DNA from 3 places in the Siminovitchia fortis genome. Region 3 is predicted to be linked to each of the others. Evidence: riboswitches for the same ligand, from Rfam matches in the RefSeq annotation. Region 3 holds a riboswitch; each other region holds the start of a gene.

Region 1 (10,624 bases), on a different contig from region 3:
TGTCTTTTGCCCATATCATTAACGATCATGTCTAACATGATATTTTCGCCGACTGTTAAATGGGGAATAAGAGCTGTATCTACTTCCTGGTAAACAATATCAATCCCTAGATCTTTCCCGTCTTTTGGAGTTTTAATAATAACTTCTTCATTATTAAAGGAGATTTTCCCAGTGTAATGATTATAAGCACCTGACAAGACTTTCATTAAGGTTGATTTACCTGCTCCGTTCGCTCCGATTAATGCGCGGATGGAGCCTGTTTCCATTTCAAAGTGGACATCTGTCAGTGCCTTTACTCCTGGAAATTCTATATTGATATTTTCCATTTTTAGTAGTGTTTTTTCAGATTTTTCCATATGCTCACCTATTTAAGTTTTGATTACCAGATTGTAGAAAAGGAAGAATGGGCCATTCTTCCTTTTCCATTGATTAATTTTCTCTGAGCTTCTTCATCCAGTCTTCGTTGAAGTCATCGGACTCTCCCCAACCTTCGACTACTTCTGCCAAACTATCCATCGTCGTTTCAGACGACAAATCTTCTTTTTTAATCAATTTCGGTTCAAGCGCATATGTTTCCGGTGTATCTTCACCTGCAATCTTCTTTGCTAACAAACGCATATTCATTACACCGATTAAGTAGGGATCAACAGCAGCTGTAGATTCCCATGTGCTCCCCTCTTCCAGCATCATGTTAATATCCTGATTGGAGATATCAATTGAGACCAATTTAATATCAGACCGTTTATTATCTTTAAGCGCTTTGAATCCTCCTTTAGCCATTTCATCCCAAGATCCCCAAATAACATCCACTTTTCCTTCCGGATACTTGCTTAAGATTGAGCTAACACCTGAGGCAATATCCCCTTGAACATTTTGCATATTGGACGGCCCAATCGTTTCTAACGTTTTAATCTTGCCTTCTTTTTCATATTTTTTATAAATCTCTTCCCTGCTATCAAGAGGCGGTAATCCTCCAAACCATAATTTAATGACATTAACAGGCTCCCCACCTTTTGTGTAACTGGCAACTTCATCGAGGCTAAGCTCGGCCAATTTATGGTCGTTTTGGGCAGTATATGTAACCCCTTCCAATTTTTCGCCGTTTTTAACAGCGACGGTATCAAACGTTACAACCTTTATTCCCTTATCTAAGGCCGGCTTAATCATATCGTATGAATACGATTCCTTGCCATGAGAAATAACGAGTCCATCATAATTTTTCTGAATAGCTTGTGATACAAGGTTTTGGAACTTTGCATCATCCCCATCCGAAATAAACGTGTCTACTTTAAAGCCTAAGCCTTCTCCTTCACTTCTGGCTCCATCTAAAAATTGCTTCGTATGGTCATCCGAAGGGAGATTCCTGATTACAGCAACTTTAACGTCTCCCTGAACACTCTCCGGTACACCTTCAATTTTTTCTTTTGGTTTGGATTGGGTACTTTCTTTACTCCCGCAGCCTGCTATCACCAGCAACAACAATAAAAATAACAAGAAACATTTTCTCAACTAGATAACCCCCTGAATTAATACTTTTTATTTACCTCACAGCAATTACTAAACTTTTTGACTATCAATAACCCCCTTTTGCATGGAAGCGTATCCAAAAGCAACAAAACCTTTTCAAACATACACAAATGAACACATACTTTTGATATAAAATGTTTGTTGTTAACAACATATTAACACTAATTAACAAATAGTCAATATATTTTTAATGTATAATCTAGTTGAATTAAATTATTAATGTAAATAGTCCTACTCTAAATAAAATTAACAAGACTTCCTCCATATATGCTTTTTCCATTCCGGCGCATCCGTAATACATTTGTTACATAACTGAAAAACAAAGTCACAATTTGTCGTGTTATGCTATATCTAACATAAACAAGAAAATGCTGGAGTTTCAGGGGGAAAGTGCTAGAATGACGATGTTAAAAAAAGCTTTGGTTTCTTTATTCGCCGTTATCATATTCGCAGCAGTGATCACTCAACCTATAAATACCGCAAGTGCAGCAAGCAAACCAACAGGATCGGCCATTGTGAAAGAAAGTAAAAAGTACTTGGGCGTCCGATACAAGTATGGCGGAACGACTCCAAAAGGCTTCGACTGTTCAGGCTTTACTTCCTATACCTTTAAGAAAAAGAACGTCAAGCTTCCAAGAACGGCAGCTGAGCAATATAAAAAAGGAAAGTCTGTCAGCAAAAAGAACTTGAAATCCGGAGATCTCGTATTCTTTAAAACAACTTCCAAGAAAAAAGTTACACACGTCGGAATTTACATAGGGAACAATAAATTTATCCACTCTGCAGGAAAAGGTGTATCCATTACATCCATCAATGATCCTTATTATTGGAAATCCAAATATGCGGGTGCAAAAAGGGTACTTTAACTCCCTTTTTCATTAAAACAGACAGCGACGATTTGAACTCTCGCTGTCTGTTTTTTTGTATGGATTTCTTCCAAAATCAAACCCTCTCCTTCCATCAGTATCCTTTACCCCAACAATATCTGTATACCTCGAAGTTGTTTCATTCCATTCATCAAGGGAAAAGTAAACCAGATGCACTTACTTGGCTTCAAGGAGGATTGCACTGATGAAAAAAATGCTGCAAACTGGCCTTCTATTGTCTCTAATTTTACTGGCAGGCGCATGTTCTAATAATGCCACGACACCTGGCAAAAAACCTGCCGCTGATCAGAACCAAACGGAAAAAGCAGGTGAAGGTGAGGCCAAAGAAGCTACAGACGAGGTGGACAACTCGAACCACAGTATGACACAAGCAGAAGTCATCGAGGCCGTGAAAGACCAATTCCATACAAACTTAACGATCAAGCTTCCAAATGAACTCCCCCTGAATAATGGCAAGCACCTGACGGCAACAACTAAATCGGATGAAAATCGTTACTCGGTTGTTTTTTTTCAAAGTGATGAGCCGATACCGATCAATAATGAAGAACTGGTCAATGACAGTGGTGCAGCTGACCGGATAGCCCGGATAGATGTAAAAAAATACGAAAGCCAAGAAGCTGCAGATGAGGAAATAGCTTTTGAGAATTTCAGTGAAATTGGCGGACAACCAACTGACCTGGGACATCATATAACGGGTTATCAAGATGCAGGTGCTGGTTCTGTATGGACAAGCTGGAATGAAGGACGCTGGGCTCTTTCATCACACGCATTTACCAATAATGGTGAAGAAGGAACGGCTCTCGCCCGTGATGCCGTACAATTTTTGGAGGACCACACACTTCCTGTTCCAAAACCGCATGGACATGCCTTTCTTGATGCGGAAGGAAAGAACACCCGGATCCTGTGGCAGGACGGCCAGGTAGTCTACGCCATCGACCAAGTGAGCAACCCGATGGATGCACTGAAGATAGCCACTGCATTTGAAAAATGAGAGAAATGTGATTTGAAAAAAGTACCGTTTATTAATAGTTACACTTTTTTTGCCTCCTTTGGATATGCTTTATCCGAAGGGGACTTTTTGCTAATTGCCAATTCTTCGACTTTTTTGAGAAAAAGGCAATACCTGTCGGCTTTCTCGCTTGTCTGACAGGCCTTTCATATGCAAGCATTCTATCTTATTTATCCATCTATGCCCAAGGAAAAAATCTGCTGAGCATGACAAGTACCTTTTTCCTCGTCTTTGCCGCTGTCATGCTTCTTGCAAGACCGTTCACAGGCAGGTTGTTTGATCTGAAAGGACCTCAATACGTCCTGTACCCCGGATTGGTTTTATTCATCGCCGGGCTGATTATGCTGGCATATACAAGCTCGGCCGCCACATTTTTGACCGCCGGTGCATTGATCGGGCTTGGATACGGATCTTTAGTGCCGAGTATGCAGACGCTTGCCATTCAATCCACGAGTATCGAGCGAAGCGGGTATGCCACCGCCACTTTTTACACTTTCTTCGATGGCGGAATTGCGCTTGGTTCATATATTTTCGGGATCATTACCGCAGCAAACGGTTATCAATCGATTTATTTGATTTCCAGTGCGCTCGTGTGCTGCGTCTTTATATTGCTTATGATTTTAAATCCGAATAAACAAGATGGAAAAGCGGCGGACGCCGTAAAGGAAGTGGAGAGTTTTTAAGGGGGCTGTCTAAAAAGCCCCTAAAATAAATCAAGGGGTTATTTTTAGAGTTTAATGTTTTTTTACTTTTGATATTTTTATAGATATATAAAAGGACAAGATGGTAAAAATAAGGATTGTAAACGCACAAATACCATATGCGGCACCTTCAAAACCTCTAATCTCAAAACTTATGATGAATATGATGATTGATGCCAATAAACCTAAATAAGATGGAATTTTTGCTAAAACTGCTGACTTTTTATTTAGAAGTAAGGTTAGAAGAATGATCACGACACCAACGATACTACCTGTACTAACTGGACCGGATAACAAACAAACCACTCCCCATTTTTTAATTTAATTACTCTAATAATACCAAAGGTTTGAAAAGGTAAGAACTGTAAAATGATTATTCTTTGGAATAACCCCAATTTAACTTTGTTTTCTTTTGATTTACTTTTTTATCGGCCAAACCTTGTGCCGCAGTTGGTATAATAATCAGGAGCATGAAATTTATACGAGAGAGGCTGCTGCTATGACCGGATTCATTATAAATATTATCATTCTCATTCCATTCCTCATTTTCGCCGTCATACTGTCAAAAGGGAAAGGCGCATTTTTGATTGCCGGCTACAATACGAAGTCTGACAGTGAAAAAGCCCAATATGACGAAACGGCGTTGTGTAAATTTATGGGCAAAATAATGTACGGCATTTGTTTTAGTATCTTGCTGTGGGGATTAAGTGAAGCTTTGGAAAACCAGTTACTGTTCATTTTGGGTCTTATTTTATTTATTATCATCGTTATTTTTGCCATTGTGTATATGAATACCGGGAGCCGGTTTAAAAGAAAATCTGATGGCAGATAACGGCCCTCTTTATCTCCATTCCTAGTTCGAGTGAATCTCCTCTCAATAACAGAGATTGCATTTTATTCAAAATATACTACAATAAAGGTAGAAATTTGAATCGGCGTACCAAGGGGAGCTTTTTGCTGAGAGCGGACTCGTTCCGGACCCTTTGAACCTGTTAGATAATGCTAGCGCAGGGATGGTATATAAACGGCAATAAGATTATCATTGCCGTTGTTCCCCTATGGTTACGGTCGGTCATCATATCATAGGGGGTTTTTTTATGGGAAGAGAAAAGATGTCATTACGTGCACTGATGGAGGTATCGATTTTTGCGGCATTTGCAATGATGCTTGATATGATCCCATCCGTTCAAATAACGCCGGCAATTAAGTTTTCAGTTTCCATGGTACCCATTTTTATCGTGTCGCTTCGCTGGGGAATAAAGGCCGGGTTTGCTTCAGGATTTTTGTGGGGCCTGCTGCAAATTGTAACAGGGGATGCTGCCGGACAAATTTTGACGCCTCTTCAAGGATTAATTGAATATTTTATTGCATTCAGTTTTATTGGTGCAGCAGGATTGCTTGCACCTGCTATAAAAAATGTTTTGAAATCTGAAGGAAAAGTCATGCTAGTCTTGTTATTATTAAGTGCTGTATTGATTGGCGGCGCTGCAAGATATATTTGGCACTTCATCGCCGGAATCATTTTCTGGGGGCAGTACGCACCTCCAGGCCAATCTGCTTTTCTTTACTCACTCATCGCAAACGGCACTTCTTGCATTGCCTCTTCCTTAGCTTGCTTTATTGTGATTGCATTGCTTACCACAACAGCACCTCGTCTGCTGCAAGTGAAATGAAGAATAAGTGCAGTTGCTTTAATCAGTTCCAATGGAAGCCAGTCGATTCCCACATGTCTCACTAAGTTTTTCTATAAAAACTTTGATTTGACTAAGCTGCAATCGGGCGTGATTTGTTGAGCAAAAGATAAAAGGGCAATACATATTTTACATGACTAATATGTATTGCCCTTTATTTTTTTGACTTTCTACGATTTAGGCCTTGATAACACGAACTCAAGTATTTTTTTGGTTACATGACAGCAGCAACAAGGACCCTTTCCCTTCAGACCCTCGTCTTCTGATATACCATTTCTCCGCCCATATACGTTTCTTCTACGTTCATGCTGCTAATTTCGGCTTTGTCCGCCTTAAAGATATCTTTTTCAAGAACGATGAAGTCAGCATGGTATCCCGGAGCAAGCCTGCCAACGAAAGGAATCCGGGTAACTTCCTGTGCCGCTTTCGTATAAAGCTCGACCGCTGTTTCAAGCGGAATGCCCTGCTCCTGTCCAATATCTGTCCCGTTGTAAGCCTTCCTGTTCACGGCCGCTTCCAGTCCGACAAATGGATTCACGGGATCATCCCATGCAGTGGCAGGCGCATCTGATGAAAAAGCCACTTGAATTCCTTTTTCCAGAATGGCTTTGACCGGGTAAGATTTTCTCGAACGTTCTTCACCTAAATTGTTCAGGTAGCTTTCTATTTCGGCATATAAAAAAATGGGCTGGGTCACAAAGGCGATTCCGGACTCAGCTGCACGCCGGAGTGCCTGCTCCGTCGGCAGCGACACATGTTCGATTCGAACAGATGGGGCCCCATCCAGCCAATCGGCTTTTTTGTAAAACGTATCAACGACCTGGTCAATGGCCTGTTCCCCCATTGCGTGAACGGCCAATTGGATACCGTATTTTTTTGCCGCTTCCCCTGCTGCCAGCAGCTCCTCTTGACAGGTTGTAGAAATCCCGAAATTTTCACCGTCTCCCAGAAATGCGGGGTTTACCCAAGCTGTCTGGCCGGAAATACTGCCGTCGGCAAATAATTTAATTCCAGCGATATAAACAGGCTGTTCCCTGTCAAAAATGGCCGGCTCATGCAGGTCAAACTGCTGGAACGCATCCCAATTGTAATAGAGGGCCGCCCTTTGCTTCAGCCCTTTTTTCCTTGCAGCTTTATATAAATCATAATAATCGATAGGGTTATGCTCTCCCATCATCTCTGTAATGCCAGTAACACCCTTGGCAAGAAATGTGTCACTGTATTCCGCCAGCAATGCGGCCTTTTGTTCAAGGCTTTTTACAGGCATTTTACTTTTCACTAAATCGGCTGCACTTTCACGCAGTACACCTGTCGGCTCTCCCAGTTTATCACGATCAATTTTTCCGCCTGGAGGATCTGGCGTATCCCTTGTTATTCCGGCAATTTCCAAAGCTTTGCTGTTCACGGTAAGAATATGGGTGCATGTCCGTGTCAAAACAATCGGGATATCACTGGCCGCCTGGTCCAAGTCATGCCTGTTCGGCGCCCTGCCTTCATCCAATTTGCCTTCATCATACCCCCAGCCTTCTATCCATGAATCAGGTCCTTGCCCTTTGAGCCGCTTCTTCAACGCTTGAACCATGCCTGAAATGGATGTCACTCCCGGCGGCGTGCATGCAAGCTGCTTCGATGTTTCCGCAAGCAGCAACGGATGAAGATGGGCATCAATGAACCCGGGAAGTACGCGGCGACCTTCCAAATCATACTTCTCTCCCTGAACAGGAGGCATATCCTCCTCTTTTCCAACCCAAGTAACAATTCCATTACTGACGATCATAGCATTGGCCTCTTTGTTTTTCTGATCCGCTGTAAAAAATTTTCCGTTCATGAAAATGCGATTCAATTTGCAACCCTCCAAATAGAGCAATATGCATCAATTTTCGAGGCCCTCATACCACTATCATCGTTCTTTCAGGCGGGGAGTTCCTTTCAATTCTTGAATTGTCGACGCTCCGATTCCGAACATCGACATCCGAAGTTCCATTTCGCGGATTTTCATTACTTCAATAACATCTTCCGGGCTTTGGGTCGCTTCTTTCAGAATGGATCGCCCGAATCCGACCAGGTCGGCACCCAACGCGATAGTCTTGGCGCCATCCAGCCCCGTCTGCATCCCGCCGCTGGCAATCAGCGGACGGTCCCCAATTTCTCCGCGGACCAGCTTGATCGATTCCACCGTCGGAATCCCCCATTCGCTGAAGCTTTGCGCGGCAGCCCGCCGGATGGGATCTTTGGCACGGAACTTTTCCACCTGGCTCCAGGATGTGCCTCCAGCTCCGGCCACGTCGATAAACGCCACACCGGCCTCAGCTAACTTTTTGGCTGTCTGGCCATCGATGCCCCATCCAACTTCCTTGATTCCGACCGGAACCTCCAGCGTGCTGCACAATTGTTCAATCTTCTTTAATAACCCTTTAAAATTCGTATCTCCCTTTTCCTGAATCACTTCTTGGATGCTGTTCAAATGAAGGACGAGCATATCCGCCTCAGTCATCCCGATAATTTTCCTGCATTCTTCGACACCGTATCCGTAATTGAGCTGAACAGCACCAAGGTTTGCAATAACAGGGACACTCGGTGCGTACTTCCTCATCATGAAAGAGGAGGAATGTCCGTCGCTGTCGAGCAGTGCCCGGGTGGATCCGAGCGCAAGCACCCACCCCCGTTCTTCGGCCGCTGCGGCCAAGTTCCGGTTAATCGTCTCGGCAAGGGCTGTCCCGCCCGTCATGGAACTGATGAGAAACGGCGTTTTGCATTCAAAGCCGAGGAATGTGGTTTCAATGGAGATTTCGTCAAAAGCGATTTCGGGGAGCGCATTGTGGATGAACGTAAACGACTCTAATCCTGTGGAAATCGACTCCCCTGTAACCTTTTCATTCAAAGTGATTTGAATATGCTCAGATTTCCTTTGCTCGATTGAGTTGGCCAACGCCAACACCTGCCTTATCATCAATATTCTTACAGATTTCGCAGCCGCTCCATAGGGGAGACGGGGATTAATAAATCTAAAGCGTTCTCTGCACCTGAAACATGGAATTAACTGATTTGAACTTCTTCTACCGTTTGTTCTACTTCTGCACGTGTGATTTTTTCCCGTCCCTCTTTCATCGCTTTTAACGTTTTCTGAGCCAGGGCAAGCGGCAGACGGCAGAATAATAAAATGCTTTTCTTTTTTAGAAACTTCATATATTCATCTGCCTTTGCCAAGTTTACCTCTGCATATTCAAATAGCTTTGCACGATTCCAGCCGTCGGGTACGAAGCTTACACCACGTTCATCCCAATCTTCCTTTTCATTGCGCAAAATGTTTACGGCCTGAAGCCCGCGCCCATAACCAATGGCAAGTTCCCGGTCTGTTTTTTCTTCGCCATAATGCTCCCAAAGGTCCGACAGCATGACTCCAACAAGTCCTGCAACGTAATATGTGTAGTCATCCAAATCTTCACATGTGCGGATATCCCAGTTTGCTTTTGCCCATTTTGCCATACCAAATGCCATTTCAGAAGCAGCGTTCGTAACGATTGGCAGGGCATCTTTTGGACAAGCTTGCAGCCATTCTTCTAAACGAAGTGTAACTTCGGGCATTTGATCTTTTGTCCGTCCAAGAATTCTTAAATACTCTTGGTTATCAAATGGTTGTTTAAATAATTCGCTTACTTTCATTAAGATCGTGCATTTTACATCATTGTCCAATTCTTCATGGTCTTCAATTTCATCAATTGCCCGAAATACTAAATAAGCAGCTGCAACCGAATACTTTAACTCCTTTTGCAAAAAAGTAATCGGAATATAAAATGTACGACTCGTCTCTTTCAGCATACGCATAGCATCTTTCGGAAATCCACTCATTCTTTTTCCGTACCTCCTATTTAAATCTGGCTATAAATATCGTATCTTAATTTTTTAAAAAACACACGAAAACATACAATAAACGGAGTTGTTCCCTGATCTGGTGTATTACTATATTATCTCATATCCCGGCATTGGTTTAAACAAGGATAAAGGATATAATAAACGCCCTCTATCAGGGTTCACTTATCTTTTTTTAAACAAAAACAGGCTGCCCCATCATAAATGAGATAACCTGTAAACGTTGATATAACGCCGATATTAAAGTATTGAAAATTGCGGAGGTCTACGCGCACCTTCTTTAAGGCACTGTTACCCCTTTAGAGAGAACTTGATCTTATCCATTTTCCAGAAAACGATTTCATTGAATTGACACAATTTCATCGAAAGGTATATCAGAGGATATTATTAATTGCGCTCGGCGGAATAAGTAATCCCAATTCCTCATAGAAGTGTATATCCCCCTCCGAATCAAATGCGAGGGTGTCGCGCATCATTATTTCTTTTTGGTTATTAATTCGAGTATAATTGACTTAGGGTGGTGATTGCTTTGAGTTTATTAAATGAAAGGTATAGCACCTATGAAGAATTTGAATCTGAACGGAAGAAAACAGATAAAAGGTTAGAATTTATCGATGGTGTTATATATATGACTCCATCTCCAAGCATCAAACATCAAGAGATATCATCTTATTTGCACGGTGAGTTATACAATTTATTGAAGGGGAGTAAATGCAAGGTATTCGCTGCACCAACTGACGTCGTCTTTAATAACGAAAGTAAAGATGAAAAAAAGACAGTTGTCCCCGATCTATTTGTAGTTTGTAACCAAGGTAACTTCACTGAAAATGAATACATCGGAGCTCCTGATTTTATTATTGAAATATTGAGTCCTTCAAATAAATCGCACGATATGATTACAAAGCTGAATTTATACATGAATTTCGGTGTTAAAGAATA
Region 2 (10,624 bases), on a different contig from region 3:
GCTGATCAGCATACTTTTTTGCCTCTTCCGCTTTTAATCCCGATGCAATCAACAGATCCTTGACATCCTTATGGCTTTTCCCTTCTATGAGTGATGCCAAGGGACCGGCGGCAATAATAGGGCCCAATCCCGGAACCGTCAACCCGGGGACGACAAATCCTCCGCTGATCCCTGTGAGAAAACCGCTGATGATTCCAAATGCCTCTTCGCTGGCCGCATGCCTGTCGTGAACATTTGTTTCATTTTCGATTAATTCTGTTTTGGATTCATCCACTGCCAAAACAGAGAAATTCTCCTCTTTAAAGCCTTCAAGAAGAAATGTTTTGATGACGCCTATCACTTCTTCCTCTGTATCGTATATGCCTACAACACTAATACTCATGCCCATTCCTCCTTTCCATTATTGTACCCCTTTTCCTGCCTATATAAAACAAGACCTAACCGTTCGTGGTTAGGTCTCTCAAAGGTGATTTATTAATGCAGCACTTTAATTTTTACCGTTTTGACACCGAAATTCATTGCTTCCGATTTTGACGGCACAAAAACGTCAATTTTGTTGCCTTTGATGGCTCCGCCTGTATCACCGGCAATCGCTGTTCCGTATCCCTCCACAAAAACCTTTGAACCGAGTGGGATGACGGATGGATCCACGGCTATCACCTTTTGTCCGGGATTTGCCCGAAGATCGATGCCTGTTGCCGTAACACCGGAACAGCCATTGCAACTAGCAGTATAGGCTGTTGCCGTTACAGTCATTTCCTTGCCTTGCGGGCTTGCGGACACTTCCTTTTCAGCAGGAGCAGGTGCTTGAGCTGGTTCAGGTTCAGGTGCAGGCTGCGGTGCAGGCTCAGATTCAGGTGCAGGAGCAGGTGCCGGTTGTTCTGAAACTGTGTTTACCGCCTCAGTCTGCACCGGAACTGCACTGCCTTGTACCGCCAGCTTCTGGCCGGGGTGAATCAGTTCAGATGATAAATTGTTCCAAGCTTTTAACTCATTGACTTGGACTCCAAATTTTTGTGAGATTTTCCATAAGGAATCCCCTGATTTAACTGTATATATATCATCTATATTTTGTTCCTTATTAACAGCCGTATCGGCAGAAATATGTAGCTGCTGATTGGGAAAAATGAGATCGCTGGAAAGATTGTTCCAGGACTTTAACTGTTGGACTGAGGTTCCGTACTTTTGCGAGATGCTCCATAAAGAATCGCCCTGCTGAACCTCATATGCCTCTGCTGCAGCTGATGCCTGCCCACCTGCAAATACCCCTGCAATGATGGCCCCTGTGAAAAATGCGATAAGCTTTTTTCTCATTTTTGTTCCTCCTTTTTTGTTAGTCGAAGATCGCTAACGATGACTATGCTAACAGAGGAACATATCAAACGAATAACAGGATTATTTATCTTCTATTACAAATATATTGCATGCTGTTACATCCGGCACATTACGATAGTATTAGATAAATGCATGCAAATAGGGACAAAGGCGCTTTTCAAATATCGACATCCTTGCTGTGCTGGTAAAATGTTTTTTCCCCGGCAAATAATGTGAAAGCTATGACAGCAATAAAGAAAAAGCTGGAGATTTGGAATAATTTTGCTGTATCAATAAATAGGGCAACCATTCCAAAAACTAGTCCGCTCATCCCGATCCCCACATCGATTGCTGAATAAAACATCCCATTTGCCACTCCTCTCCGGGTTTTTGGCGTTTTTGCCAGTACCCATGCCTGAAGGGCAGGAATCAAAGAACCATATCCGGCTCCGAATAAGCAGCCTGAAATGGCAATTCCCTCCCAGCCGGTTGAGAAAGATAATATCCACATGGATATGAAAGTCAGGCTCGAACAAACGATCACCAAAATCTTTGGCCCGTTCCTGTCGAACCACCTTCCCGTTACCGGGCGGACAAGTGTTGCGGTAACAGCATTCAAAATATAGAATAAAAAAATTTGGTCAATTCCGCGCTCTTCGGAAAAAATAACGATAAACGTGACAATCGTGCCATACCCAAAAGTGGCCAGCAATGTGATAAAAGCCGGGAACCAGCTGGACGTTTCGATGAACGATCCCGAAAAAGAAAAACGAACATCCTCTTTTTTTATCATTTTTACGCTTTCCGGTGTTTGATATTTTATAATAGAAAACATTATGAGGGCGATAAAACCCAGAACTGCGGAAAAAATGATCATGATATCAAAGGAATAATGTTGATACAAAAATATACCGACACTGGGAGCGATGATCATGCCAACTGTTATGGAGAGCCCAAAATACCCCATCCCTTCCCCGATTCGGTCATTGGGCACGATATCAACCGCAGCCGTTCCATTAACGGTTGAAGACCATCCCCACATAAATCCATGCAGAAACCGGAATAACAACAGGATGAACACGATTTGCGTAAGGGGATACAGAATGGTAACAAGCAGAAGGCCTGCCGCTCCAATTAAAATAAGCCACCGCCGTTGGCAAAACTCCAATAAATAACCGATAAAGGGCCTGATAAGTACAGCACCAATCGAAAATACCATGGTGACCATGCCAATCTCAATGCCTGAGGCCCCCAGCTTCTTTACATAAGGCGGGACTGTCGGAATCAGCATCTGGAAACTCATAAATATAAACAAATTTGCAAGGACTAACAACGTGAAGGATTTTGTCCATAATTTACCCCTGGTTGAACTGTTTTCTCTTTTCATTATTTTCACCTTTCGCTAAAAAAACTTGGAACACTGCTCTTTTAAACATATAGCGAATAGGAAAATAATACAAGAATAATATTTCGTCGTGCGAAGCTTTTGTTTAAGCATAAGCAATCCTTTTTCCTTTGCAGCTGAAAAAACCGGCCCTTGACAACAAGGCCGGCTTTCATGTTTAATTTTATCCTCTAAATGCATTTTTTAATAACCGCTCCGCTGCAGATTTTGGATCGGCAGCTCTTGTAATTGATGATATTACAGCTAATCCGTCTATCTTATATTCCTGAAGCATTCCTGCGTTTTGTTCGGTTATGCCGCCGATGGCTACAACAGGAATGGTTACGGATTCAATTATTTTTTCCAGCATTCCTTTCGGAAGGAGCTTGGCATCAGGTTTTGACAATGTCGGAAAGATGGAACCTACGCCAATATAATCCGCCCCCTTTTCCTCTGCAAGAACGGCTTCCTCCACGGTACGGGCGGATATTCCGACAACCATGGAATCCGGAATGATCTTTTTTACCGCTTCCAGCGGAAGATCTGATTGTCCGACATGGACTCCTGCGGCACCTACTGCCAAAGCAACATCCACACGGTCATTTATAATTAATGGTATGGATAATGTATCGAGGAAGCTTTTCAATTTAAGGGCCTTCTCATAAAAAATCCGCCCTTCAGAACTTTTTTCCCTTAATTGAACGAGGCTTACACCCCCGCTTACGGCCTGTTTGATGACCGGCAAAAGCTGTTCGAAAGGCATATCTTCTTCTGTCACTAAATATAGTTTATAATTAATATCATACTTCAATTACCCCTACCCCTTAATAGACCTGCTCATAAAAATGGTGAAAATGATTGGCCGGGCCGTGTCCTTGTCCGATGTCTAGGCTTTCGGCAATGGCAGCCGTAATGTAATCCTTCGCATTTCCGATGGCCGTCAACATACTCTCACCTTTCGCCAAGTGAGCAGCAATGGCGGATGAAAGCGTGCATCCGGTCCCGTGGACATTTTTCGTTTCAACCCGTTCACCTTTAAATAAATGAAATTGTTTTCCGTCGTAAAACAGGTCATTGGGGTCCCCATCCAGATGACCGCCTTTTATGAGCACTGCTTTTGGCCCTTTTTCCATGATATCCCGGCAAGCCTTATACATATCAGGTTCCGAATTTATCTTCCTGCCGGATAAAATTTCGGCTTCAGGAATATTCGGGGTAACCAGCGAAGACAATGGCAGCAGAATTTCATTGAGTTCAGCGACAGCATTGAGTTCCAGCAAATGGTGGCCCCCCTTTGAAACCATGACAGGATCCAGTACAACATGCTCCGGTTTGTATTTTATTAGACTTTTTGCAACTGTTTTGATGATTGCCGAATTACCCAGCATGCCTATTTTTACAGCATCCACGCCTATATCGTCAAAAACGGCTGCAATCTGATCACTGATCATATCCAAGTCAATATTTTGAACAGATCTGACTTCTACAGTATTCTGGGCAGTGATGGCTGTAATCGCTGACATCCCGAATACTCCCAGGGCAGAGAATGTTTTTAAATCCGCTTGTATCCCGGCTCCGCCCCCTGAATCAGAGCCGGCGATGGTAAGTGCTGTTTTCATGAAGCAAACCTCCAATCGCTCTATTTTTTATACCATCATGAGCACCCCACCTGCTCATAAGACAAACATCAGATCTGCCATTCTTGTTTGTGGTAATTCATATCCCAGAAGAGATATTCATATTTGGATGTGATCAGGAAATGCTTTTCAAGCAGCGCCAGTTCTCTTTCCGGCTTACCGTTTGTCAGCTCATTCAGTAATTCAATCAGCCATTCTCCCAATGCGCCAAACTCTTCTGATGAGTATGTTTCTACCCATTTCTTGTAAGGATTGCTTTCCAAACTGCCTTTATATTGTTCTTTCAGCCGTTTGCCGGTTTCAGCATAATGCCAGGCACATGGGAGCAAAGCTGCAATCAATTCGGCAAGTGTTCCGTTGTGGGCGACATTTAACATATAGCGGGTATAGGCAAGATTAACAGGTGTTGGTTCGGTTTCCTCCAATTCATCCCTTGTTATTCCGAATTCTGCAGCATACTGCCGATGCAGCTCCATCTCAAAATGAAGATGTTCATGAAGCAAATGGGCAAACCGCTCCATCGTTTCGAGATTCTGAGACTTTTGCACGCCGATGGCAAACAGTTTTACATAATCGATCAGGTAGACATAATCTTGTTTCATATAGTAGACGAACTTATCTTCAGAGAGCGTCCCGTCCCCGATTCCTTGAACAAACGGATGCTGATAGCTCTTTTCCCAAATTTCCTTGGCATTTTCATAAAGTCTGTCAGTAAATAACATCTTGTCCACTCGCATTTTATGTACAGCTCCTTCATGTTTATTGCGCCTCTCATCCCCGCTTATTAAACGCAAAAAACCGCCCCTCTAAAAAGGAAGCGGCTGCATAGCAATACAAATAACGTATTCTCAGCCTGCTTCCCTACGCTGGCATAAACCAGATCAGGTTCAAAGGGTATCAATCAATGATTTCTCTCAGCATAAAGCTCCCCTAGCAGACACAATCGTATTCTGTTTTTGGATTAAACGAAGAAATAAGAGATGCGTTCAATCTTCACTATAGCAGGAATATTTCAAAAAGCAAGCCTAGTTGATAAATAAGCTCATGATATAGACCATGAACGGGATGGTGATCAACCCGAGAAGCGTAGATAGAACGGTAGTTAAAGCCCCCATCTGTTCATCGGCCGAATACCTGGCAAACAGAATGGATGCCAACGTAATGGTAGGCATCATCGATTGAATGAGCACCGTTTGTATCAACACAGCATCAAAATTAAAGAAATGAATCATAAATATGGTGGCAATCGGAAGCAATATGAGCTTTACTGTAATCGGAACCCATGTTTGGGGCACAGACTGGCGGACAATTCCCCGCTGCAGCCCCATAATCATCATCCCAATATAAAACATGGCGAGCGGAGCTGCCAGGGCGGCAAGCCGATCTGTCAATCCGATGATTATTTCCGGAGGCTTCATATTGAAAAAAGCAGCAAACAAGCCGATGACGATGGCAGCTGTCGGAATGTTAATCATCGATTTTAATGTTTGCAATGCAAATTTCCGGTTCTTCTGCAACATCACAACCCCGACTGTCCAAATTGTGACGTCAACTCCGGCATCAAAAATAGCCGCATACAGCGCCCCTTCAGGGCCCAATAATGCAGCGCACAGCGGGATTCCGATAAAGCCGGTATTACCGAGTCCTGACAGTAAAGCAATTTCTCTGGTGCGGTTCGACCCTTTTTGAAAAAGGTTCGCAAAAATCCAGCCCATTGCGATACCGACAACATTAATAATAATGGATAACACAAAAACCAATACAATTTTCCGGAACATATCTTCATTCATATCTACATGGAAAATACTTGATAGAATGATGCATGGCATTGCCACATTAACGATCATATTGATGAATAAGGTCCGTGTTTCATTATTTAGCGGCGAAGTTCTTGCCAATATCGCACCGATGATAATCATCATCGTAATAATAAGTATTGATTGAAAAACAATTGTAAACTCCATTTCTCTCCCCATTTCCGCACCGAAAACTGACATTAACAGAAAAAAGCGAAGAAATCGATTGGCCGCATCTTTTTTCAATAGAATGCAGTCAATGCATCATTCTTCACTCGTTTAATTATACATAAAGTTTTTTGTAAGACAACAGATAAAGTGAAACTTCAATCAGTGGGGGTTTTCTTCATCCCCCACTGATTGTTAGTTGAACGAATCGGGCTTTTACGGGCAGTTGATCTTCCACCTAAACTACCCGATTCATTAAAGTTTTGAGGTGGGAGTCTTACTGCCCGTTAATGCGGGATAAAAATGAACAGTATCAAACAACCATCTGCCCTTTTTCTTCCGTCCCGGCCCCTTCGCCTTTTGGCAGCGTTTCCAGTTCTGAAATCCATTCGATCTTAACAGTGGGCTTTAGATGCAGCCTATCATTCGAATGAACACGAATTGTATGGACGTCCGGAGTATTTTCAGAAAGTGTACAGATTCCTTCAATCATGTCCTGCTCCGTCTTCAAACGAACCAAATACGTTCCTTTTCGAGGAAGCATATAATCCTTGAAAGATACTTTCACCATTGTCTTTTGATTTTTTAAATCGTATGATTCATCTTCAATTTGTCCGCAGGTAGAGTAAAAGTTTCCCAAAAAATGAGGGACCAGCTCCACCGCTCCGCCATTTAATAGTTCCCTTATTTTAGTGGAGCTGATCTTAATATTCTTATACGTTTCCTTAGAAACAACCGTGATATCAAATTCTCCATCTCCGTCATCCCTTATGCGGTCCATGTTTCCCTGGCCTTTGTATCCATAGGTGAAATCAAATCCGGCCACAACATGTGTGCAATTTAATCCGCAAATATACTCTTGAACGAAATCCGCTGGTGCAAGTTTGGCGAATTCGTGATTAAATGTCACAATAAAAAGTTTTTCAACACCTAAATCTTTAAAAATCTCCTTTTTGGCATCTAAAGGTGATAAATATTTGCTTATTTTTTGATTCGTTGGCAGGACATTGCTCGGATGAGGAAAGAAGGTCATTACTGCCAATGTGAGATTTTTCCGTTCGGCAATGCCTCTGGAGGTTTCAATCAATTTCCGATGTCCCAAATGAACGCCGTCAAAAAAACCAAGAGCCATGACACATGGTTCATTTTCCAGCGCTTTCACATCAAACGGTCCTTTTATATAAACTGTTTCCACTTCTAACACCACCGTCATCGTTTTTTACAGGAAGGTTGTTCTTTTCTGTATCATATACCACTTCATATACGATTTCAATAATTATCATATAATTCTTAAATCCCTTTCTATTTCATTCAATAAATTGGCCTCACCAATGTCTTGGGTTGTACATAAAATGATGGTAAAGGGGGTGTGTTACCATGTCTTTCTTTGAAAATACATCTTTTGGCCTTTATCTGGCAGCCATTGTTGCCGGATACGCCCTTCTGTATTTGACAATTCTTCTTCCAGGACCTCTTGCAGCTTTTTCAACAGTCATTATGATCGTTTCTGTCATCATCATCGTTCTTTTTTCCGTAGTCCTTATTGTAAAAGCGCTCAGGTCGCTGTTATCAAGGTGATACAAAAAAGAGGAGCAGATATTAAGCTGGCTCCTCTTTTCTGATTACTGTATTTCAATCCCGTTTTCCGGTGTCAAACTTGCCAGAACATGGACACGTAAAATGAACCCTGTCAGCTTATTCTCTTCATTTACGACAGCAAGTGGAAATTTCGATTCCAACACTTTCGGAATCAAATCACTCACATATACATCTTCATCTACCACCGTTATATCATGACGCATTACTTCTTCCAGCCGTTTTTTCTCTCTAAGTCCCTTGATTGCATCATCAATCGTTACAATTCCCTTCACGCTGCGTTGGCGGTCAACGACAAAGACGCTTGAAATTCCGTTTGCCTGCATTTCCTTGATTGCCACATTCAAGCCGTCCTTTAAGGAGACGAGAGCATTCGGCTTGATCATCACATGACTGGCCTGAATCACTCTTGATCGGTCGATGTCTTTGATAAACTCGGAGATATAGTCATTTGCAGGGTTTTCGATTATTTCTTCCGGTGTGCCGACTTGGACAACATGCCCGTCTTTCATAACGGCTACCCGGTCCCCCATTTTGAATGCCTCGTTCACATCATGCGTTATGAAAATGATGGTTTTTTGCAGCCTGTTTTGGATATCGAGCAGTTCAATCTGCATTTCTCTCCGGATCAGGGGGTCCAGTGCGCTGAAAGGTTCATCCATCAACAGGATGTCGGGATCATTTGATAATGCCCGGGCCAATCCGACCCGCTGTTGCATTCCTCCGGACAATTCATCCGGATATTTATCCTCATATCCCTTCAAGCCCACGATCTCGATATTTTTCAATGCAATTTCTCTCCGCTCCTTTTTTGGGATTTGGCGGATTTCAAGACCGTATTCCACATTTGCAAGAACCGTCCTATGGCTGAACAGCCCGAAATGCTGAAAAACCATGGCGATCTTTTCCTGCCTTACTTTCTTTAATCCAGCATTGCCGCATTTCATAATATTTTCATTGTCTATATAGATCGCACCGTCGGTCGGTTTATTCAATAGATTAAAACAGCGGATCAAAGTGGATTTCCCACTGCCGGACAAGCCCATAATCACAAAAATTTCACCTTTTTTTATTTCAAGCGAGGCATCGTAAACGCCTACTGTATGCCCGGTCTTCTTCAGAATTTCTGCCTTGGACATGCCTTTTTTAATCAAAGGGATGACAGACTTCGGTTTGGGGCCGAATATTTTTGAAACATGCTCAACCTTGATTTGTGTTGTCATTGCCCTACCCTCCTGTGTTTTTGAAACTTATCGGCGGCGCCATTCGTAATCCGGTCAATAATAATGGCTAAAAACACAATGCTTATCCCAGCCTCGAAGCCCAATGCAATATCGATGCGGTTAATCGCGACAAGAACTTGTTCTCCCAGGCCTGATGCGCCGACCATGGAAGCAATGACAACCATGGCAAGTGCCATCATCGTTGTCTGGTTTACTCCGGCCATGATGGTAGGCAGAGCTTGGGGAAGCTGGACTTTTCGCAGCATTTGCCATCTGGATGATCCAAATGACTGCGCCGACTCAATGACTTCTTTATCAACACCACGGATAGCAAGCTCGGTTAATCGGATAACAGGCGGCAAAGCGTATATAAGAGTAGCGAAAATCGCGGAGACGTTACCTAAACCGAAGAAAAAGATGGCAGGAATCAAATAAACAAAGCTCGGCATTGTTTGCATCGCATCCAAAATCGGTCGCATAACTGTCGAAAAGCCCTTGCTGTAAGACATCCATATCCCCAATGGAATGCCGATAACCAGGCATATGAGAACTGCGGTCACGATAATGGCGATTGTTGTCATCATATCTTCCCACAAGCCAAATGTACCGATCAAAAAGATAAATGCCGCATATAAAACACCTGAAAAAACAGATCGGAAGTACCATCCGAGCAAAAAGACCACAATGATAAAAAACCACCAGGGCATCCACAATAAAAAATCCTGTATCCCATTGATTGACTTGGAAGTAATCAAAAAGAGAAAGTCAAAAAATCCTTCCAGGGTCCTGTCAAGAAAATCGACAAGATCGCTGGCATAACTGCCTAAATTTGTCCTTATATCCGGAAATTCCATCATACTATTACCCTCACCCATTCTCTAATTTCGATTGAGAAAAAGCAGCCGGCACAAGCGGCCAGCTGCCAGATACTTAAAGTGCTTCCTTTACTTTTTGTGCTTTATCTTCAGGGATCCATTTCGTCCACACATCTTCGTGCTCCTTCATCCACCAAATGGCGGCTTCTTCGGCCGAGGCTCCTTCGTCTTCCATGTATTGCAGGGCTTCCTCCGTCAATGCACTGCTGGTTTCATAATTTTTAAGAAATTCCACAGCTTCAGGTGCCTTCTCAGGCATTTTTTTGTTTACCGCTGTGACGACGTCATTTGGAGGGAATTTTGTCTTTTTTGTTTCTTCCCAAGTTTTTTCATCATATTCCGGTTCTTCGAGCAGGACTAGATCATACTTGGCAGTGATCGCTGTCGGGGACCAATAATATCCGACCCAGCCTTTTCCTGATTTATAAGCATCAACCAGTGACGCAACTATTGCCGAATCTGATCCAGGCTTGAAATTGTTGAGTGTTTTATCCAGGCCGTAGGCTTCAAACTTAGCATCAATATGATCAGCCACCACCCAGCCGCTCGGTGCATTGATCACCCTTCCCCGGTCGGGATCCTCAGGATCCGCAAAAACATCGGGATATTTTTTTAAATCTTCCACTGTTTT
Region 3 (10,624 bases):
AAAGCAGATACCTGAATACCTACTTTTATCGGATTGACGACAGCCGTAAAGCGCTCAATTACCCCGGCTTCAATCAATGACTGGATGCGGGATTGCACGGCTACCCTGGACAGCCCGATCTCCTTGGCAAGGTCTGTATACGAAATCCGGGCATTTTCCAGCAATATTTCAATGATCTTTTTGTCCGTATCATTCAATTTCATGGCCGGCATATGATTTGCATCAAAATCATCTTTGGGTTTCATTGTTCACATTCCTTTTATAATTTGTCTTGTCTTATTACAAATGGTTTGGTTATTGTGAAAATAACTTTCGATATGATCAACTATAATCTATTCATCATTCAAAATCAATTAATAATGGGATTTTTTATTTCAAAATTAATACATTAATCTAAATGAAATTGTTTTGGACGCAATGATATAAATTAGACTTACATATATAACAAAGTGAAAGCATAACATTACATTTAGTTATTTATTGAAGGGTATATTAGTTTATTATTTTCTCTTTGTTTATTGACAATATTTTTTAAATTTCGTAGGATAAAATGGAATGCGCTTTCTTTCAATAGGTAGAGTAAATTTACATATTATTCAACCGATTATTATTTCTTTCATAGAGGAGAGAGTCAATTGATCACTTTCAACCACTTATCACATCCATACCCGATCACAAGAAATTCGGCCTACGCGATGAACGGGGTTGTGGCAACATCCCAGCCGCTTGCAGCACAGGCGGGGCTCGAGATTTTACAAAAAGGCGGGAATGCGATTGATGCGGCGATTGCTACAGCGGCCTGCCTGACGGTGTGTGAGCCGACATCCAACGGTATCGGCGGCGATGCTTTTGCACTTGTTTGGACAAAAGGGAAGCTCCATGGTCTAAACGCAAGCGGACGGGCACCCAAAAACATATCTATAGAGAAAGTAAAAGAAATGGGCCACGATGAGATGCCCAAATATGGATGGCTGCCGGTTACGGTACCGGGTGCGCCGGGTGCCTGGGCGGAGCTTTCCAGGAGATTCGGAAAGCTGCCATTGAAGGAGGTTCTTAAGGATGCCATTAACTATGCAGAAGAAGGCTATCCGGTATCACCGACATTAAGCAGATTTTGGCGCAAAGCATACCTGGAATTTTCCAATGAATTAAGGGGTGACGAATTTAAGCACTGGTTTGAGACGTTTGCTCCGAACGGCTATGCTCCTGCCGTTGGGGAGGTCTGGAAGTCCCAGGGCCATGCCGATACGTTGAGTGCGATAGCGGAAACGGACGGAGAGTCTTTTTACCGTGGAGAATTGGCAAAGAAAATAGCCGCTTTTTCAAGGGATACAGGCGGTTTTATTACAGAAGAGGATTTGGCGGAATATCAAGCGGAATGGGTTGACCCGATCAGCATCAACTACCGCGGATATGATGTTTGGGAAATCCCTCCGAACGGGCAGGGAATCGTAGCGCTTCAGGCTTTGAATATTTTAAAAGGCTTCGAGTTTACGAGAAAAGAGTCGCTTGATACTTACCATAAGCAGATCGAAGCGATGAAACTGGCCTATGTTGATGGGTACAAGCATATTACGGATCCGGAGCATATGAAGTATACAGTAGAGGAAATTTTAAGTGATTCGTATGCCGAGGAACGGCGCAAGCTGATCAAGACAGAAGCATGCATGCCTGAACCGGGCAAGCCATCCGCCGGTGGAACTGTTTATTTGGCGACTGCCGATAAAGAAGGGAATATGGTTTCCTTTATCCAGAGCAACTATATGGGATTTGGTTCTGGCTTGGTAGTTCCTGGCACGGGCATCGCCCTGCAAAACCGCGGGAAGAACTTTTCTTTGGATCCGAACCATGTGAATGCCCTTGAAGGCGGAAAGAAGACATTCCATACCATCATCCCGGGATTTTTGACGAAAGGCGACCAAGCTGTCGGACCTTTCGGTGTCATGGGCGGGTTCATGCAGCCTCAGGGACACGTCCAGGTGATTATGAATTCAATCGACTTCGGCCTTCACCCCCAGGCAGCGCTTGACGCACCGCGCTGGCAGTGGATCAAAGGGAAGACGGTGGAAGTGGAGCATCGCTTCCCGCACCATTTTGCGGAAAGCTTAGCTTTCCAGGGACATGATATTCGTATCGCCCTTGAAACAAATAATTTTGGACGGGGACAGATCATTTGGAGGAACCCGGACACGGGAGTGCTGGTTGCTGGAACGGAATCCCGGACAGATGGCGCGATCGCGCTTTGGTAATAAAAAAACAGAGTCGGCCTTTGATGGGGGGCTGACTCTGTTTAGTTTTTCCATCAAATCAATCCATCATCTCTGCCAATATTTCATAGGAACGCAGGCGGTCTTCCTGATAGAAAATTTGTGAGTTGACAATGACTTCATCCGCTTCGGTGCTCTCAATTACTTTCTCGAGTTGTTCCTTGACTTTGTCAGGAGTTCCGACAAATGTATAGCCTGTATCAAGGGTTTGTTCGACTGATGCCCTTTCAAAAGGCGACCAGGCTTTTTCAATATCATCAATTGGCGGTTTTAGCTGGGACGGCATATTTCTGATCAGGCTCAAGAATTGCTGCTGTTGTGAAGTTGCAAGCCATTTGGCCCGCTCTTCCGTGTCGGCTGCGATGATGTTCACTCCCACCATGGCATACGGTTTTTCTAGAACATCCGAAGGCTGGAAATTGTCGCGATAGAGTCTTAGTGCAGGCAGCGTATATTGCGGTGCAAAGTGGCTTGCGAAAGAAAAAGGCAATCCCTTAAGGGCGGCCAGCCTTGCACTGAAGTCACTGGAGCCAAGCAGCCAGATTGGAATATTTAGCCCTCTTCCCGGGTAGGCATGGACACGGCCGACCGGATTTTCACTGAAATAATTTTGCAGCTCTTCCAATTGCTGAGGAAACTCTTCAGCTCCCCTGTTTAATGTCCGGCGCAGAGCAAAAGCAGTGGCCTGGTCACTGCCGGGTGCACGGCCCAGTCCGAGATCGATGCGGCCCGGGTAAAGCGACTCCAGTGTGCCGAACTGCTCGGCTATAACTAGTGTTGCGTGGTTGGGCAGCATAATGCCGCCGGCTCCGACCCGAATAGTTTTGGTGGAGCCCGCTATATGGCCGATGAGCACTGAAGTGGCCGAGCTGGCAATGCCGGGCATATTATGGTGTTCCGCAAGCCAGTAACGGTTAAACCCCCATTTTTCAACATGCTGTGCCAGCTGGGCGCTGTTTTTAAATGATTCAGAGGCATTGCTGCCTTCGGTGATTGGCGCCAAGTCCAAAACAGACAATGGAATTCCGTGAAATTTTTTTATGGATGGAGAATTCAAATACGATCACTCCTTAAAGATCTCTTAAAGGAATGATAGAATGTTTATAAGTGAACGTCCAATTATGTGACTTTGAATGGAGGGGGAACTTTTTGGAAAAATTGTCTGAACAGGCTATTCAAGAAAGGTTGTCCGAGTTGAAGGAGTGGAGGCTGGCGGATGAAAAGTGGATTGTCCGCAAATACCGTTTCAGGGATTATCTGCAAGGAATTTCCTTTGTGAAAAAGATTGCAGAAGAGTCGGAGAGGGTTCAGCATCATCCATTCATAACAATTGAGTACAAATTGATCACGGTGAAAATTTCCTCTTGGAGAGCAAAGGGCCTGACGGAATTGGATTTTGAAATGGCAGAGGCTTACGATCGTTTTTACTTGGAAATGAATTTTTGAAGATTTCATATACTTCCATTATTTGCTTTTCCGTGTTACCATGTCTGTAGATATACAATTTTATACTGAAAACGCTAGGGGAATCCTTCAAAAGGACTGAGAGAAGAGTGTAACTCCGATACCCTTATGACCTGATCAGGTTTGTGCCTGCGTAGGGAAGTGCCACATTATTTTGTCTTAGTCTATAATGCCACCTTCCCGGATAAAGGGAGGTGGCTATTTGCATTTGCAAAGGAGGGGGCTTGGGGTGGAGCTGATCGCCGTAACAAATGACCGGTTTGATGTCGCCATGCTTGCTCGTATCATCGTTGAGGTTGAGCCGTTCGTCGACTATTTTATCATCAGAGAGAGGACAAAAACAGCCAACGAATACATACGATTGATCGGCCGTCTGTCCGCTGCAAAAGTCAACAAAGAAAAGCTGATCATAAATGACAGGGTAGATGTTGCGGTTGTGACGGGCATCAACAAGGTACAGCTTCCCGGCCACGGCTTGACGTTGCAGCAAGTGAAATCGTATTTTCCGAATTTGCGTACCGGAAGGTCAATCCACTCGCCGGAAGAAGCCTGGGAGGCGAGCCGGTCAGGAGCCGACTGGCTTTTATATGGACATGTATACGATACGGATTGCAAAAAAGGTGTACCTGCCCGCGGTCTTGAGGAACTGAAATTGATTGCGGAAAATGTGCAGTCCGATATATACGCGATTGGCGGAATCAAGCCTGAGCATGTTGTGGAACTGAACAAGATGAACATAAGGGGGATTGCCGTTATGTCTTCAATTTTTGACAGCGCCAAACCAGCCAGGGCTGCGGAAGAATACCACGAAGCCTGCCGAGCTTATCAATTTTTAGAAGGGGGTTGAATGCTGTGCATATCACGTTAAATGGAAACCGATATGAGCTGCCAAAAGGTGTTTCAAATGTTCAGCAGCTGCTTGAGCATTTGGAGCTTACCGAGCGCATCGTGATCGTGGAAGTAAATAAAGAAATTGTTCAAAAAGACGATTACGACCGCCCGATCCGGGATCGGGATGAAGTGGAAATGATCCATTTTGTAGGGGGAGGATGAAAAAATGAGCATGTTAAAAATAGGGGATAAAACCTTTCGATCAAGACTATTGCTTGGCACAGGAAAATATCCGTCCTTTGAGATCCAAAAGGAAGCGGTCCGTGTATCGGAAGCTGAAATTCTTACCTTTGCAGTAAGAAGGATGAATGTGTTTGAACCTTCGCAGCCGAATTTCCTGGAAATGCTGGATTTATCAAAATACACCCTGCTTCCCAATACGGCCGGGGCAAAAACCGCGGAGGAAGCCGTCAGAACGGCGAAGCTGGCCAAGGCTTCAGGGTTGTGCGACATGGTGAAGGTGGAAATCATCGGCTGTGATCGTTCGCTTCTGCCGGATCCGGTTGAAACGCTGAAAGCTTCGGAAATGTTATTGGAAGAAGGCTTCACGGTCCTTACATATACATCGGATGATGTGGTATTGGCCAGAAGGCTGGAAGAGCTCGGTGTTCATGCGGTCATGCCGGGTGCCTCGCCGATCGGTTCGGGTAAAGGGATTTTAAATCCGCTCAATCTGAAATTCATTATTGAACAATCGAAAGTGCCGGTTATTATTGACGCAGGAATCGGTTCCCCGAAAGATGCCGCATATGCCATGGAGCTTGGAGCGGATGCCGTCCTGCTGAATACAGCCGTTTCGGGTGCAAAAGATCCTGTAAAAATGGCCGAAGCCATGAAGCTGGCGATTGAAGCCGGACGTCTTGGTTTTGAAGCCGGAAGAATCGATGAGCGTGATTACGCTGTGGCCAGCAGCCCGACGGAAGGGCTGCTTCCGACTTGAACGGACGATATTCCAGGCAGGAACTGTTTGAGCCGATAGGGGAAGAAGGCCAAAAAAAGATCAGGCAGGCCCATGTTTTGATTATCGGAGCTGGGGCGCTTGGATCGGCAAGCGCAGAAATGCTTGCCCGCTCCGGTGTCGGAAAACTCACGATTGTGGACCGGGACATTTTGGACTGGAGCAATTTGCAGCGGCAGCAGCTATATACTGAGCAGGACGTGATGGATCGACTTCCGAAGGCGGTTGCGGCTAAAAAGCGGCTTGGGGATATTAATAGCACAGTTGAAGTTGAAACTTTTGTGGCTGATGTCACGCCGGAAAATGCAGAAGAGCTGGCCAGAGGCAAATCGCTGATCGTGGATGCTACGGACAATATTGAGACAAGGCTTTTAATGAATGATGCGGCACTGAAAGTGGGTATCCCTTTTTTTATGGGAGCGGTTGTCGCCAGCTATGGGCTGACTTATCCCATTGGGCTGGGAGGTCATCCCTGTCTTCATTGTTTGCTCGAAACCCTTCCCCCGCAAACACTTACCTGCGATACGGCGGGGGTCATCAGCCCGATTATACAGGTCGTTGCTGCCCACCAAGTGACGAATGTTTTCAAATATATTGTCGGGGAAAAAGTCGACCCCAGACTTAAATCCTTTGATCTTTGGACAGGCGGTCAAGCGGCGATTGATGTAACGACGCTCCGGCGACCTAATTGTCCAAGCTGTTCTAAAAAAGCAGATTATCCGTTTTTATCAAGGGAAAATCAAACGAAAACGGCGGTCTTGTGCGGACGGAATACAGTGCAGTTGACCTTGTCGCGTGACAGGAATGTGGAATTAAGGCCGCTCGCCGAATCCATTCGCCCAATAGTAACTGATTTGATCTCCAACGTGCATTTGGTAGCCTGCCAATTTGACGGACACCGTATCGTTTTATTCCGCGACGGCCGTATGCTGGTGCATGGAACGAAAGATATTGTCAAGGCAAAGGCAGTTGCGTCTAAGCTGTTGGGGTGAAAAATTAGGTGAAGAGCATTCTGATTTGTTGGGATGCTCTTTTTATTTTACGAAAAGAGAATTGAGCCCAGCCTCCGGGTAGCTGGCTTCGAAGATTTCCTGAATGCTTCCCAAGCAGAGGACAAAACTGAAAACACGGTAGGCAATTGAGGTGTATGCCTCCCGAGTAGAGGATAAAATAGAAAACACAGTAGGCAAACGAGGTCAATGCCTCCCAAGCAGAGGGCAAAATAGAAAACATGGTGGGCAAACGAAGTGTATGCCTCCCGAGTAGAGGGTAAAATTGAAACTACAGTAGGCAAACGAGGTCAATGTTTCCGAGCAGAGGATAAAATAGAAAACACGGTAGGCAATGTGGCGTATGACTTCAAACAGAAGGAAAAATGAAGAGCCCGTCGTCCGGTCTGTACGTCGTTGACCGAGCGCTTCCGCCTTTCTTGTAACAAATTCTTTACATTGGGTTCTGTTTACTTTTTGATGCTTCTTCATTAGTATTATTTAAGGATAAATAATGTCGAAAGATATGAAAAAAGGGCTGAAGAAATGGATCTGCAAACATTGCTTTTCATGTTTTTTGGAGGGCTGGGAATTTTCCTATACGGGATTAAGACGATGGGTGACGGCCTTCAAAAAGCGGCTGGCGACAGACTTCGGGATTTGCTTGACCGGTTTACTACAAGGCCGGTCCTGGGCGTGTTGACCGGTATTGTTGTTACAGGTCTAATCCAATCCAGTTCTGGAACGACGGTTTTGACAATCGGATTGGTCACGGCAGGGTTTATGACGTTAAGGCAGGCTATTGGGGTCATTATGGGCGCCAATATTGGAACGACCGTTACGGCTTTTATTATCGGAATCAATATTTCTGAGTATGCCTTGCCGATTATTGCAGTTGGTGCCTTCTTGATTTTCTTTTTCAAAAATCATAAAGTCAATAACTTTGGAACAGTGATTTTTGGATTTGGCGCTTTGTTTTTCGGCTTAAGTCTAATGGGTGATGCGATGAAGCCACTTCGTGGAGCGCAATTTTTCACTGATTTAACAGTAAGCCTCAGTGATCATCCGCTGCTTGGCGTCCTGGCCGGTATTCTGTTTACTGTTATCGTTCAAAGCTCGTCGGCATCTATTGCCCTTCTTCAAACACTTTTTGATCAAGGCACCATTACCTTGCAAGCGGCCTTGCCCATTTTGTTCGGTGATAATATCGGAACGACGATTACAGCCGTATTGGCATCCATTGGTGCTTCGATTGCAGCAAAGCGAGCTGCTTTAACTCATGTCCTGTTTAATGTTATAGGCACAGTTCTTGTTTTAATTCTATTCGTTCCGTTTACCCATTTTATCGAATATTTGCAGGCAACCTTGGACTTGAATCCAAAGATGACCATTGCTTTTGCCCACGGAACATTTAATGTGTCGAATACGATTTTACAATTTCCTTTCATCGCTGTATTAGCCTGGATTGTCACGAAACTCATACCGGGTGAGGATAAGATGATTGACTTCAGGCCGGTTCATTTGGGAGAAAACTTTATCCGGCAATCCCCGTCTGTTGCCCTCGGGCAGGGCAAAAAGGAAGTTCTTCGAATGGGCGAACTGGCAGAGCAAGGACTAAAAGAGGTAAGTGGCTTTTATAAAACAAGGGAAAAGAAACACCGGGAGCTGCTTCCGCAAATAGAAGACGCCCTGAACAATCTGGATAAGGTCATTACGGATTATTTGGTTCAAATTTCATACCATTCCTTATCCGATCAGGACTTGAAAACCCACAGTTCCCTCTTGAATACAGTGATGGATTTGGAACGCATCGGTGATCATATAGAAAATATCATGGAACTTGTCGACAGCCAGATCCATAATAAAGTGAAGTTTTCTGAATCGGCCATCCAAGATTTGGACAGGATGTTCGAATTGACTTCCTCCACTCTTCACCAGGCGCTTGAAGCTTTGCAGGAAGATAATGAATCCAAAGCGGGAGCGGTGCTTGCCAATGAAAGGCTGATCAATAAAATGGAGCGGGATCTCCGTAAAAAGCATATCCAGCGGCTTAATGACAATAAGTGTACGGGTACAGCCGGAATCGTTTATGTGGATATTGTCAGCAATCTCGAGCGTATCGGAGATCACGCAGTTAACATCGCGCAGGCTGTAATTGGAGATATTTAAACAAAAGGCGGCAGACAGGGGGTTAGCCCGGTCTGCCGCTTTTAACCTTCTGTATTTTCTTGGCCTTTATAACGTTCATTTCTTTCCCCGCCGTCGGCGAGTTCTTCGGAAAACTCATGGTTCTCCTTGCTTTTCTTCCATGCATATTTAATATCAGCCCTTGTCATATTGTTGTTTGGAGCTGCTTCTTCATTCAATTTCTCCATTTTTTTCATCCTTTCAAGCTATAGTCATCAGAATCCGTTTCTTCATCATCTTGTTGAACGGCCGCAATAAATCCATAACCGGTCGGGCTCCATTCCAACACTTCTTCCTTGGGTTTTCTATTTAAATTCAGTTTTTGGTCATTTTTTTCCATCGGAGGACCTCCTTTTGCCATTATTGTCCCCTTTGTTCGTAAAAAATTATTCAGGCCGGAGCAAACTGTATACCTTTCCTAGCTCCGCATAGTCATTCCCGGCAAGCCGGGCAACAGGGCGCAAAGCTTCGGTAAAAACATAGCCTTTTTGGGGGTCATATACTTCTTCATCCATATGTACGTATATAACTCGAGCCATGAGAAAATCAGTTACGGTGTCGCCGCGGTCATTTTTGATTTCGTGGTGCTGCTCAAGCCGGCACTCAAATCGGACCTTTGCTTCCAAAATGCCGGGGACGCTCACTTTTGTGCTCTCTACAATGTTAAGCCCCGTTAACTCCAGCTCACTGCGAGCTGCGGGAAGCAAGGCGGCGGTTTCGTTAATATCTTCAATCAGGTTTTCCGTGCTTATATGTACGACAAGCTCACCACTTTTAATGGCATTCCGTGCCGTATCCTTCATGGTGTTTCCTTTCCGTCTTCCGATGGACAGCGAAATAATCGGGGGGGCGCTGCTGATTATATTGAAAAAGCTGAATGGAGCTGCGTTGACCGCTCCATTTACAGTTGAAGAGGTTGTGACAAATGCGATAGGGCGAGGAACGATGGCCCCAGATAGCAGTTTGTACATTTCCTTGCCCTTCAGTTCATTTGGATCAAGAGTGATCATGAAATACCGCCTTTCTTAAGTATTCCGATTAATTTTTATTTCAATTGTACACAAGCTCTGGTGAAAAGAGAATATATATCTTTTGTCCAGGCATCCGGCATCCGCTATTCTTAAGATATAAATACTTTCTTATAGAAAGCGGTGTGGATGATGGAAAAAGTTTTTTCAAAAAAGCGTTTGCTGAAAGAATTAAACGATTGTCCTTCGTATGAAGGGATAGATCCGGCTGAATTGGCGGAAAAGCTGGCTGGGCTTGCTGAAATCGGAAGAACAGTGGGAGGGGGAGTCTCCCGTTTTCCTTATAAAGTTGAAGAAAAGCAGGCTAAGCAATTGTTCAGCGGATGGATGGAAGAAATGGGTCTTGCCGTCAAGGAGGATGCGATTGGAAACTTATTCGGAAGGCTTGATGGGGAAAATCCTGACCTTCCTGTGGTGTTGACAGGCTCCCATTTGGACAGTGTCCCGAATGGCGGTGCTTTTGACGGACCGCTCGGATGCGTCAGCAGCCTGCTTGCCGTCAAGGCGCTTATCCAGTCAGGCGCCCCTTTGAAAAGGTCGGTTGAACTCGTCGTATTTGTCGACGAAGAAGGTACAAGGTTCAACAACAGCCTGTTTGGGAGCAGGACATTGATGGGCGAAGTAAAAAAAGAAGACCTGATGAAATTTAAGGACCAGAACGGAAAAGTGTTATATGAGGCGATGAAGGAAAGCGGCTTCGACCCCGACAATATTTCATCCGCTTATCGGAACCCGAAGGAAATCCATGCTTTTTTGGAATTGCATATTGAGCAGGGAAAAAGGCTGGAGGCGGAAGGGAAAAATATCGGGATCGTAAACGGGATCGCCGGACCTGTCTGG

The links. A riboswitch is a leader RNA that binds a small molecule or an ion and turns the genes downstream of it on or off. The one in region 3 is predicted to bind thiamine pyrophosphate.
Region 1: another riboswitch for thiamine pyrophosphate. It lies ahead of thiT (energy-coupled thiamine transporter ThiT); the one in region 3 lies ahead of FS666_RS03145 (thiamine phosphate synthase).
Region 2: another riboswitch for thiamine pyrophosphate. It lies ahead of tenA (thiaminase II); the one in region 3 lies ahead of FS666_RS03145 (thiamine phosphate synthase).

The regions. Positions count from the first base shown of each region.
Region 1 covers NZ_VEKZ01000008.1:44,283-54,906, forward strand. The annotation lists gene FS666_RS04635 (sugar ABC transporter ATP-binding protein) at 1-356, opposite strand, end outside; gene FS666_RS04640 (sugar ABC transporter substrate-binding protein) at 430-1,509, opposite strand; gene FS666_RS04645 (C40 family peptidase) at 1,926-2,393, shown strand; gene FS666_RS04650 (hypothetical protein) at 2,599-3,405, shown strand; gene FS666_RS04655 (MFS transporter) at 3,534-4,106, shown strand; gene FS666_RS04660 (YesK family protein) at 4,158-4,421, opposite strand; gene FS666_RS04665 (DUF3784 domain-containing protein) at 4,624-4,956, shown strand; TPP riboswitch at 5,058-5,155, shown strand; gene thiT (energy-coupled thiamine transporter ThiT) at 5,222-5,797, shown strand; gene FS666_RS04675 (amidohydrolase) at 6,063-7,658, opposite strand; gene fni (type 2 isopentenyl-diphosphate Delta-isomerase) at 7,716-8,744, opposite strand; gene FS666_RS04685 (squalene/phytoene synthase family protein) at 8,852-9,664, opposite strand; gene FS666_RS04690 (Uma2 family endonuclease) at 10,215-10,624, shown strand, end outside.
Region 2 covers NZ_VEKZ01000071.1:2,022-12,645, reverse strand. The annotation lists gene FS666_RS17165 (general stress protein) at 1-382, opposite strand, end outside; gene FS666_RS17160 (LysM peptidoglycan-binding and 3D domain-containing protein) at 475-1,314, opposite strand; gene FS666_RS17155 (MFS transporter) at 1,493-2,701, opposite strand; gene thiE (thiamine phosphate synthase) at 2,883-3,509, opposite strand; gene thiD (bifunctional hydroxymethylpyrimidine kinase/phosphomethylpyrimidine kinase) at 3,523-4,317, opposite strand; gene tenA (thiaminase II) at 4,386-5,072, opposite strand; TPP riboswitch at 5,177-5,277, opposite strand; gene FS666_RS17135 (AEC family transporter) at 5,361-6,299, opposite strand; gene FS666_RS17130 (FAD synthetase family protein) at 6,613-7,494, opposite strand; gene FS666_RS17125 (hypothetical protein) at 7,677-7,877, shown strand; gene FS666_RS17120 (quaternary amine ABC transporter ATP-binding protein) at 7,922-9,118, opposite strand; gene FS666_RS17115 (ABC transporter permease) at 9,115-9,975, opposite strand; gene FS666_RS17110 (ABC transporter substrate-binding protein) at 10,049-10,624, opposite strand, start outside.
Region 3 covers NZ_VEKZ01000005.1:56,278-66,901, reverse strand. The annotation lists gene chrS (chromate efflux transcriptional regulator ChrS) at 1-245, opposite strand, end outside; gene FS666_RS03160 (gamma-glutamyltransferase family protein) at 696-2,249, shown strand; gene FS666_RS03155 (LLM class flavin-dependent oxidoreductase) at 2,308-3,324, opposite strand; gene FS666_RS03150 (4a-hydroxytetrahydrobiopterin dehydratase) at 3,417-3,713, shown strand; TPP riboswitch at 3,780-3,888, shown strand; gene FS666_RS03145 (thiamine phosphate synthase) at 3,934-4,578, shown strand; gene thiS (sulfur carrier protein ThiS) at 4,584-4,784, shown strand; gene FS666_RS03135 (thiazole synthase) at 4,789-5,562, shown strand; gene FS666_RS03130 (ThiF family adenylyltransferase) at 5,559-6,572, shown strand; gene FS666_RS03125 (Na/Pi cotransporter family protein) at 7,116-8,738, shown strand; gene FS666_RS19655 (hypothetical protein) at 8,780-8,944, opposite strand; gene FS666_RS19650 (hypothetical protein) at 8,950-9,096, opposite strand; gene FS666_RS03120 (flavin reductase family protein) at 9,143-9,766, opposite strand; gene FS666_RS03115 (Zn-dependent hydrolase) at 9,917-10,624, shown strand, end outside.